DNA from 2 places in the Kitasatospora sp. NPDC006697 genome. Region 1 is predicted to be linked to the other one. Evidence: predicted binding sites of a transcription regulator. Region 1 holds the regulator's gene; the other holds the start of a gene.
The links. Region 1 encodes HspR, which represses chaperone genes until heat shock. Its sites were predicted from a motif close to TTGAGNNNNNNNNNCTCAA; they were not measured.
Positions count from the first base shown of each region.

Region 2: lon (endopeptidase La) is a predicted target of HspR. The motif match lies at 1,282-1,300, and genes of this name have one in related genera.

Region 1 is NZ_JBIAGU010000003.1:204,332-207,742, forward strand. Features, by position in the region: gene ACFYNO_RS06210 (hypothetical protein) at 570-1,607, opposite strand; gene ACFYNO_RS06215 (heat shock protein transcriptional repressor HspR) at 1,748-2,272, opposite strand; gene dnaJ (molecular chaperone DnaJ) at 2,279-3,411, opposite strand, start outside.
Region 2 is NZ_JBIAGU010000004.1:178,378-181,788, reverse strand. Features, by position in the region: gene ACFYNO_RS07895 (rhomboid-like protein) at 420-1,181, shown strand; gene lon (endopeptidase La) at 1,323-3,411, shown strand, end outside.

The DNA.
Region 1 (3,411 bases):
CCTGCTCATTGATCGTCATGGCTGGAGCCACAGGCCGTCCACAGGCCTGGTGTGTCATCTCCCTGTCTGGCATTTGGATGACACCCGGAGTGAATGATCTGTGTCGGGAGTCACAGGGTCATGTGTGTCATCTTTCTGCCAGGCAGCACGATGCCACCCGGTTCTGCTAAGAGGCGCTTGCCTGGAGGGAAGTACAGAGCTTTGATTAGCGATTGACTTACCCGGGTGTTCAACCGGGGCAAGAATCCCATGAAGATATAGCAGGCCCATGACAAAGGAGGCACCGCATGCGTCGGGCACCTCGATCTGTGATCCGCGCGATAGTGACTGCGGTCGCCGGAGTCGGGCTACTGCTGTCTGGCGCGTTGGCGCTCAGTGGTTCGGTTCAGGGCGATGACTTCGGGTGGGGGAATATCTCGGCACCCATGGTCTCCAAGCACACGACCGTGGTGGTCGCGGACTTCGGTTGGGCTCGAGCGGCCGTCGCGACCGCGCCTCAGGTGAGTCCCGCGGACTTCGGCTGGGCATAGCGGCTGGCCGGGGCCGGATGTGCGTCGTGCGGTCGGGCGTCAATCGGTCGACTGCATGGCGACATCCGGTTCGCCGTCCTCGCGGTAGAGGTTCCCCGGGGTGTTCAGGGCCATCCGCCAGCCGAGCTGGAACAGCGTCTCGGAGCTGTACTCCTCGCGGAAGTCGGCTATGTGACGGGCCAGGGTGCGCTCGCTGATGCCCAGGTTGCGTGCGATGACCCGGTGTCCGACTCCCTGGACCATCATGCGCAGGATGTTGGTGCGCATGCGTGAGATGACCTCGGGCGGAACCTCGGCGGCTCCGAGGAACGGGCTGGACCGCTCCCACATGTGCTCGAACGAGTCGATCATGTAGGCGATGACACTGGCGTCGCTGATGAAGGCGGCCTTCTCGGTGGTGCCGGCGAAGGGGATGATCGCCACCCGTCTGTCGATGATGATCAGTCGGGTGAAGGGCTCCTCCAGGGTCCGGATCTCCGCCCCGGCCTCGGTCATGCGCTCGACGTACTGGCGGGTCGGAGCGGAGTACCGCGCGCTCGGGTGGTAGACGATGCGCCGCGCCACGCCCCGGTGGACCAGGGAGAGGTCCTTCTCCGCCACACCCTGGATGGTCGACTCGCGACGACTGCCCCCCGGCTGCGCGGTCAGCACCTCCTGCTCGGCGCTGTCGATGAGGATGTTGACCTGTTTGTTGATCTCAAGTAGGCCGTGTACATGCTCAACCGGACCGCCGGCATGGAATTGCTGGTCCAGGGACTGGTAAGCGTGGGTCAGATCCTGCAGTGCACTGGGTATCGCGACTGCCTGGGTGAGGAGAGCGAGCGCCTGCTTTTGCCAGGAGACACCGAGTCTGGTCGCCAGCCGAGTGGGATCAGTTGCGGTAACGATTGAGGGTTTTCCTTGGCTGACAGCCAATAGGCCGAGTTCGGCCAGCTCCATGTATGGGCGGGTCAGGTCCGAATCGCTGACCTCGACGCTCCCGCCTGCGGAAATCACCTGGAGATACAGGGCCTTCGCCTCTGCGGAGACGAACTCGACGCTGTCCTTCTCTCCTTCGACCCCGCCTGTCGAACCCATCCCCTGGCTCCCCCTCCCGGGAAGTCGCGGCCACTCAAACTCGGTTGGCTGAACTCTACGCAAGCACGGGATCGGTTGGCACCCCACCATCCGGCGGTGTGCCAACCGACCCCGTCAGCGACATGGCCCTTCCGGCCCCGCTACCGCCGCGGCCGCCACACCACCAGCGCGCTCGACTGCTGCGCCGGCTGGTACGGCACCAGGTCCCGCCGGTACGACGCGTGCACCGCCGCCTCCCGCGCCTGCAGCGCGGCCCCGGCGCCCTCCACCGCGGCCGCCAGCTCCGCGACGCGCGACTGCAGGGCGGCCACCTGGTTCTCCAGTTCGATGATCCGCTTGATCCCGGCCAGGTTGATGCCCTCGTCCTGGGAGAGCCGCTGCACCTCGCGCAGCTGCTCGATGTCCCGGGCCGAGTACCTGCGCCCGCCGCCGCCCGTGCGGTCGGGGCAGACCAGGCCGAGCCGGTCGTACTGGCGCAGGGTCTGCGGGTGCAGGCCGGAGAGCTCGGCGGCGACCGAGATCACGTAGACCGGGGTCTCCGCGGTCAGCGCGTAGCCGGTGCCGGGAGCGGCCACCCGGCGGCGGCGGGGCGGGGGGCCGCCGGGCAGGCCGTCTCCCAGCCCGGGGCCGATGCCGGCGGAACGGTCGGATTCACGGGCGTTCATGGCGGATCACGCTCCCTCCGCCGCCCGGAACAGGGCGGCTCGCGGGTCCTCGGATGCGGTGGCGTCCCGGTACTGCTCCAGTGCTGCCTGGGCCTCGTCGGAGATCTCCTGCGGGACCGTCACCTCGACGGTGACCAGCAGGTCGCCGCGGGTGCCGTCCTTGCGGGTGGCGCCCTTGCCGCGGGCCCGCAGGGTCAGCCCGTTGGCGCTGCCGGCCGGCAGGCGCAGCTTCACGGCGGGGCCGTTCAGGGTCGGAACGTCGATGGTGCCACCGAGTGCGGCTTCGGGGAAGGAGACCGGCACGGTGACCGTCAGGTTGTCGCCCTTGCGCCCGAAGACGGGGTGGGTGCCGACGTGCACCGTGACGTAGAGGTCGCCGGGCTGGCCGCCCCGCTCGCCCTGGGCGCCCTTGCCCTTGAGCCGGATCTTCTGGGCGTCCTGCACGCCGGCCGGGATCCGCACCTGCATGGTGCGGGCCGAGCTGGCCCGGCCGCTGCCGTGGCAGTCGGGGCAGGGGTCGTCCACGATCATGCCGCGGCCCTTGCAGTCCCGGCAGGGCTCGGAGAGCGCGAAGGCGCCCTGGCCCCGGCTGACCGTGCCCGCGCCCACGCAGGTCGGGCAGACCCGCGGGGTGGTGCCGGCCTTGGCGCCGGTGCCGGAGCAGCTGCGGCAGGGGGCCTGGCTGGTCATCCGGAGCGGGACGGTGGCGCCGTCCACCGCCTCGTCGAAGCTGAGCGTGACCTCGGTCTCGACGTCCGCCCCGCGCCGCGGCTGGGCCTGCCGGCCGCGGTTGAAGAGCCCGCCGAAGACGTCGCCGAGCCCGCCGCTGCCGCCCCCGGGCTGGGAGCCGCTGAACAGGTCGCCGAAGTCGAACCCGTAGCCGTTGGCGCCCGGGCCGCCGCGCATGCCGCCGGCGCCGAAGAGGCTGCGGGCCTCGTCGTACTCCTTGCGGCGCTTCTCGTCCGAGAGCACGTCATAGGCCTCGGAGATGTCCTTGAACCGGTCCTCGGCCTTGGCGTCGCCCTTGTTGGCGTCCGGGTGGAACTCCCGGGCGAGCTTCCGGTAGGTCTTCTTGATCTCGGCGGTGGAGGCGTCCTTGGGCACGCCGAGGACCTTGTAGTAGTCCTTCTCCACGTAGT
Region 2 (3,411 bases), on a different contig from region 1:
TCCGCCGACCCGGTCGGACGACGGTTGCTGGGCCACCGTCCGACATGCACACCCTCGCAGGGTACGGACCCCGGGCGAAGCTCGACAGGCGGACCGCGGATTTCCGGGTCGAACCGGTCGTGCGCACGCCCCGGGGACCGGCACGGGGCGCTACCTTACCCGTCCATGTCGCATCACCGTAACGGTGTGTATGCGCTGACGCGCAGCCGCCCCCGGCAGCCAGGATGGATCGGGAATGGTCCGTACCAATGGCTGAACTGCCGTTACGGGCAGGCGGAAGCGTTCCTCAGACGGCTCTCACGCCTGACCCGTACCGTGGACGAAACCGGCCAGCGATGGCACGGTGTGCACGCGGAGCTAGCGTGCCGCCGAGGGCGGGCCGAGGCGGGCCCGGCGGGGCGGTACGGGACGGAGGCGGAATGGCTGAGGCACCCGGCGTCCCCGGGCGGCGCGGCGCGATGGCGCCCTATGCCGGACTGCGGCTGGGGCTGCGCTCCGGCCCGTTGGAATGGGTGCTGGACCGGATGCCCACGCCCCGGCGCAACCCGTTCGCGCTGGCCTACCTCGCGCTGCTGGCGGGCACCACGGTCTTCGCGCGGTTCGGGGACCCGGCGCTGGTCCGCCAGCTGCAGACGATGTCCAGCACCGACGGCCACCACCTGCTGCACACCCCCCTGCGCTCGCTGCTGATGAGCGGCCTCTGGGTGGCCGGGCCGGTCTGGATGCCCTACCTGTGGGGCTTCGCCTTCACGGTGGCGCCGCTGGAGCGCCGGGTCGGCTGGCGCCGGGCGGCGCTGGTCTTCTGGTCCGGGCACGTGGTCGGCACCCTGCTCTCGCAGGCGGTCGTGGCCGTGGCGGTGGCCGCCGGCAAGGCGCCGGCCGGCCTGCTGGACGAGCTGGACATCGGGGTCAGCTACGGGGTGCTGGCCAGCCTCGGCGCGCTCGCGGGCCAGTTCCGGCCCGTCGGGCGGCTGCTGGCACTGGGCGGCGGGGTGCTGCTGATCCTGCACCAGATCCAGAGCGACCAGGACCTGGTCACGATGATCGGCCACCCGACCGCGCTGCTGGTCGGGGTGGCGCTGTGGGGCGTGCTGCGGCGCCCGCCCGGCCGGTCCGGCGGGCCGCGCCGGCTGGCCGCCCGGCTGCCGCGGATGCGCAAGCCGGCGCTCGACCGGGTCTGACCCCCGGCTCCCCCGCCCCTCCGCATTCCGTGTCCGGCCGCTTGATTGATTGATCGCTCAGGGCGAACAGCGGCCGGGGAACATCTGCACCCCGCCATTCCTTAGTCAGATCGACTCAAGTTCACTGACTGGGGAGAGATCATGGCATCGACGTCCGCTCCGCTCACTCTGCCCGTGCTGCCCCTCGACGACGAGGTGGTGCTGCCCGGCATGGTGGTGCCGCTGGACCTCAAGGACACCGAGGTGCGGGCCGCCGTGGAGGCCGCCCGCTCCGCCGCGCGCACGTCGGTGGACACCGCCTCCGGCCAGGGCGGCAAGCCGCAGGTGCTGCTGGTGCCGCGGCTGGACGGCTCGTACGCGTCGGTCGGCGCGCTGGCCACCGTCGAGCAGGTCGGCCGGCTGGCCGACGGGGAGCCGGCCGCGCTGGTCCGGGCGGTCCGGCGGGTGCGGATCGGCGCCGGCACCACCGGCCCCGGCGCCGCGCTCTGGGTGGAGACCACGCCGTTCAAGGAGTCCTCGGTGGGCCTGCCGGTCGGCGGCCGGGCCGCCGAGCTGGCCAAGGAGTACAAGGCCGTCTCCACCGAGTGGCTGCGCAAGCGCGGCGCCTGGCAGATCGTCGACCGGGTGGCCGCCATCGAGGGCGTCGGCGAGCTGGCCGACAACATCGGCTACGCGCCCTTCGTCAGCGCCGAGCAGAAGCTCAAGGTGCTGCTGGAGGCCGACCAGCTGGCCCGGCTGGAGTACGCGCTGCAGCTGCTCAAGGACCACCTCGCGGAGGAGGAGGTCAACGACACCATCCGCAAGGACGTCGAAGAGGGCGTGGCCAAGCAGCAGAAGGAGTTCCTGCTCCGCCGCCAGCTGGAGGCGGTGCGCAAGGAGCTGGCCGAGCTGAACGGCGAGTCCGCCTCCGAGGAGGACGACTACCGGGCCCGGGTGGAGTCCGCCGACCTGCCGGAGAAGGTGCGCGAGGCGGCCCTCAAGGAGGTCGACAAGCTGGAGCGCTCCTCCGACCAGTCGCCCGAGGGGTCGTGGATCCGCACCTGGCTGGACACCGTGCTGGAGCTGCCCTGGAACGCGCGCAGCGAGGACGCCTACGACATCGCCGGCGCCCGCGCCGTGCTGGACGCCGACCACGCCGGCCTGTCCGACGTGAAGGACCGGATCGTCGAGTACCTGGCGGTGCGCAAGCGCCGGGCGGACCAGGGGCTGACCCTGGTCGGCGGCCGCCGCGGAGGCGCGGTGCTGGCGCTGGTCGGCCCGCCCGGGGTCGGCAAGACCTCGCTCGGCGAGAGCGTGGCCCGCGCGATGGGCCGCGACTTCGTCCGGGTCGCGCTCGGCGGCGTCCGGGACGAGGCGGAGATCCGCGGCCACCGGCGCACCTACGTCGGCGCGCTGCCCGGCCGGATCGTCCGGGCCGTCAAGGAGGCCGGCTCGATGAACCCGGTGGTGCTGCTGGACGAGATCGACAAGGTCGGCTCGGACTACCGCGGCGACCCGGCGGCCGCCCTGCTCGAGGTGCTGGACCCGGCGCAGAACCACACCTTCCGGGACCACTACCTGGAGGTCGAGCTGGACCTCTCCGACGTGGTCTTCCTGGCCACCGCCAATGTGCTGGAGGCCATCCCGGAGCCGCTGCTGGACCGGATGGAGCTGGTCCGGCTGGACGGCTACACCGAGGACGAGAAGGTCGTCATCGCCCGCGACCACCTGCTGCCCCGGCAGCTGGAGCGCGCGGGGCTGACCCCGGAGAACGTCTCGGTCGGCGAGGACGCGCTGCGCAGGCTGGCCGCCGAGTACACCCGCGAGGCCGGCGTGCGGAACCTGGAGCGGGCGGTCGCCCGGATCCTGCGCAAGGTCGCCGCGCAGAGCGAGCTGGGCGAGCGCGAGCTGCCCACCGCGATCGGCGCCGCTGACCTGCGCGGGCTGATCGGCCGGCCGCACCACACCCCGGAGGCGGCCCAGGAGCCGGCCGAGCGGCGCACCGCGGTGCCCGGCGTGGCCACCGGCCTGGCGGTCACCGGGGCGGGCGGCGACGTCCTCTACATCGAGGCCTCGCTGGCCGACGCGGAGACCGGCTCCACCGGCCTGACCCTGACCGGCCAGCTGGGCGACGTGATGAAGGAGTCCGCGCACATCGCCCTCTCCTACCTGCGCTCGCGCGGCGCGGAGCTGGAGCTGCCGGTGACCGGGCTGCGGGAGCGCGGCATCCACCTGCACGTCCCCGCCGGCG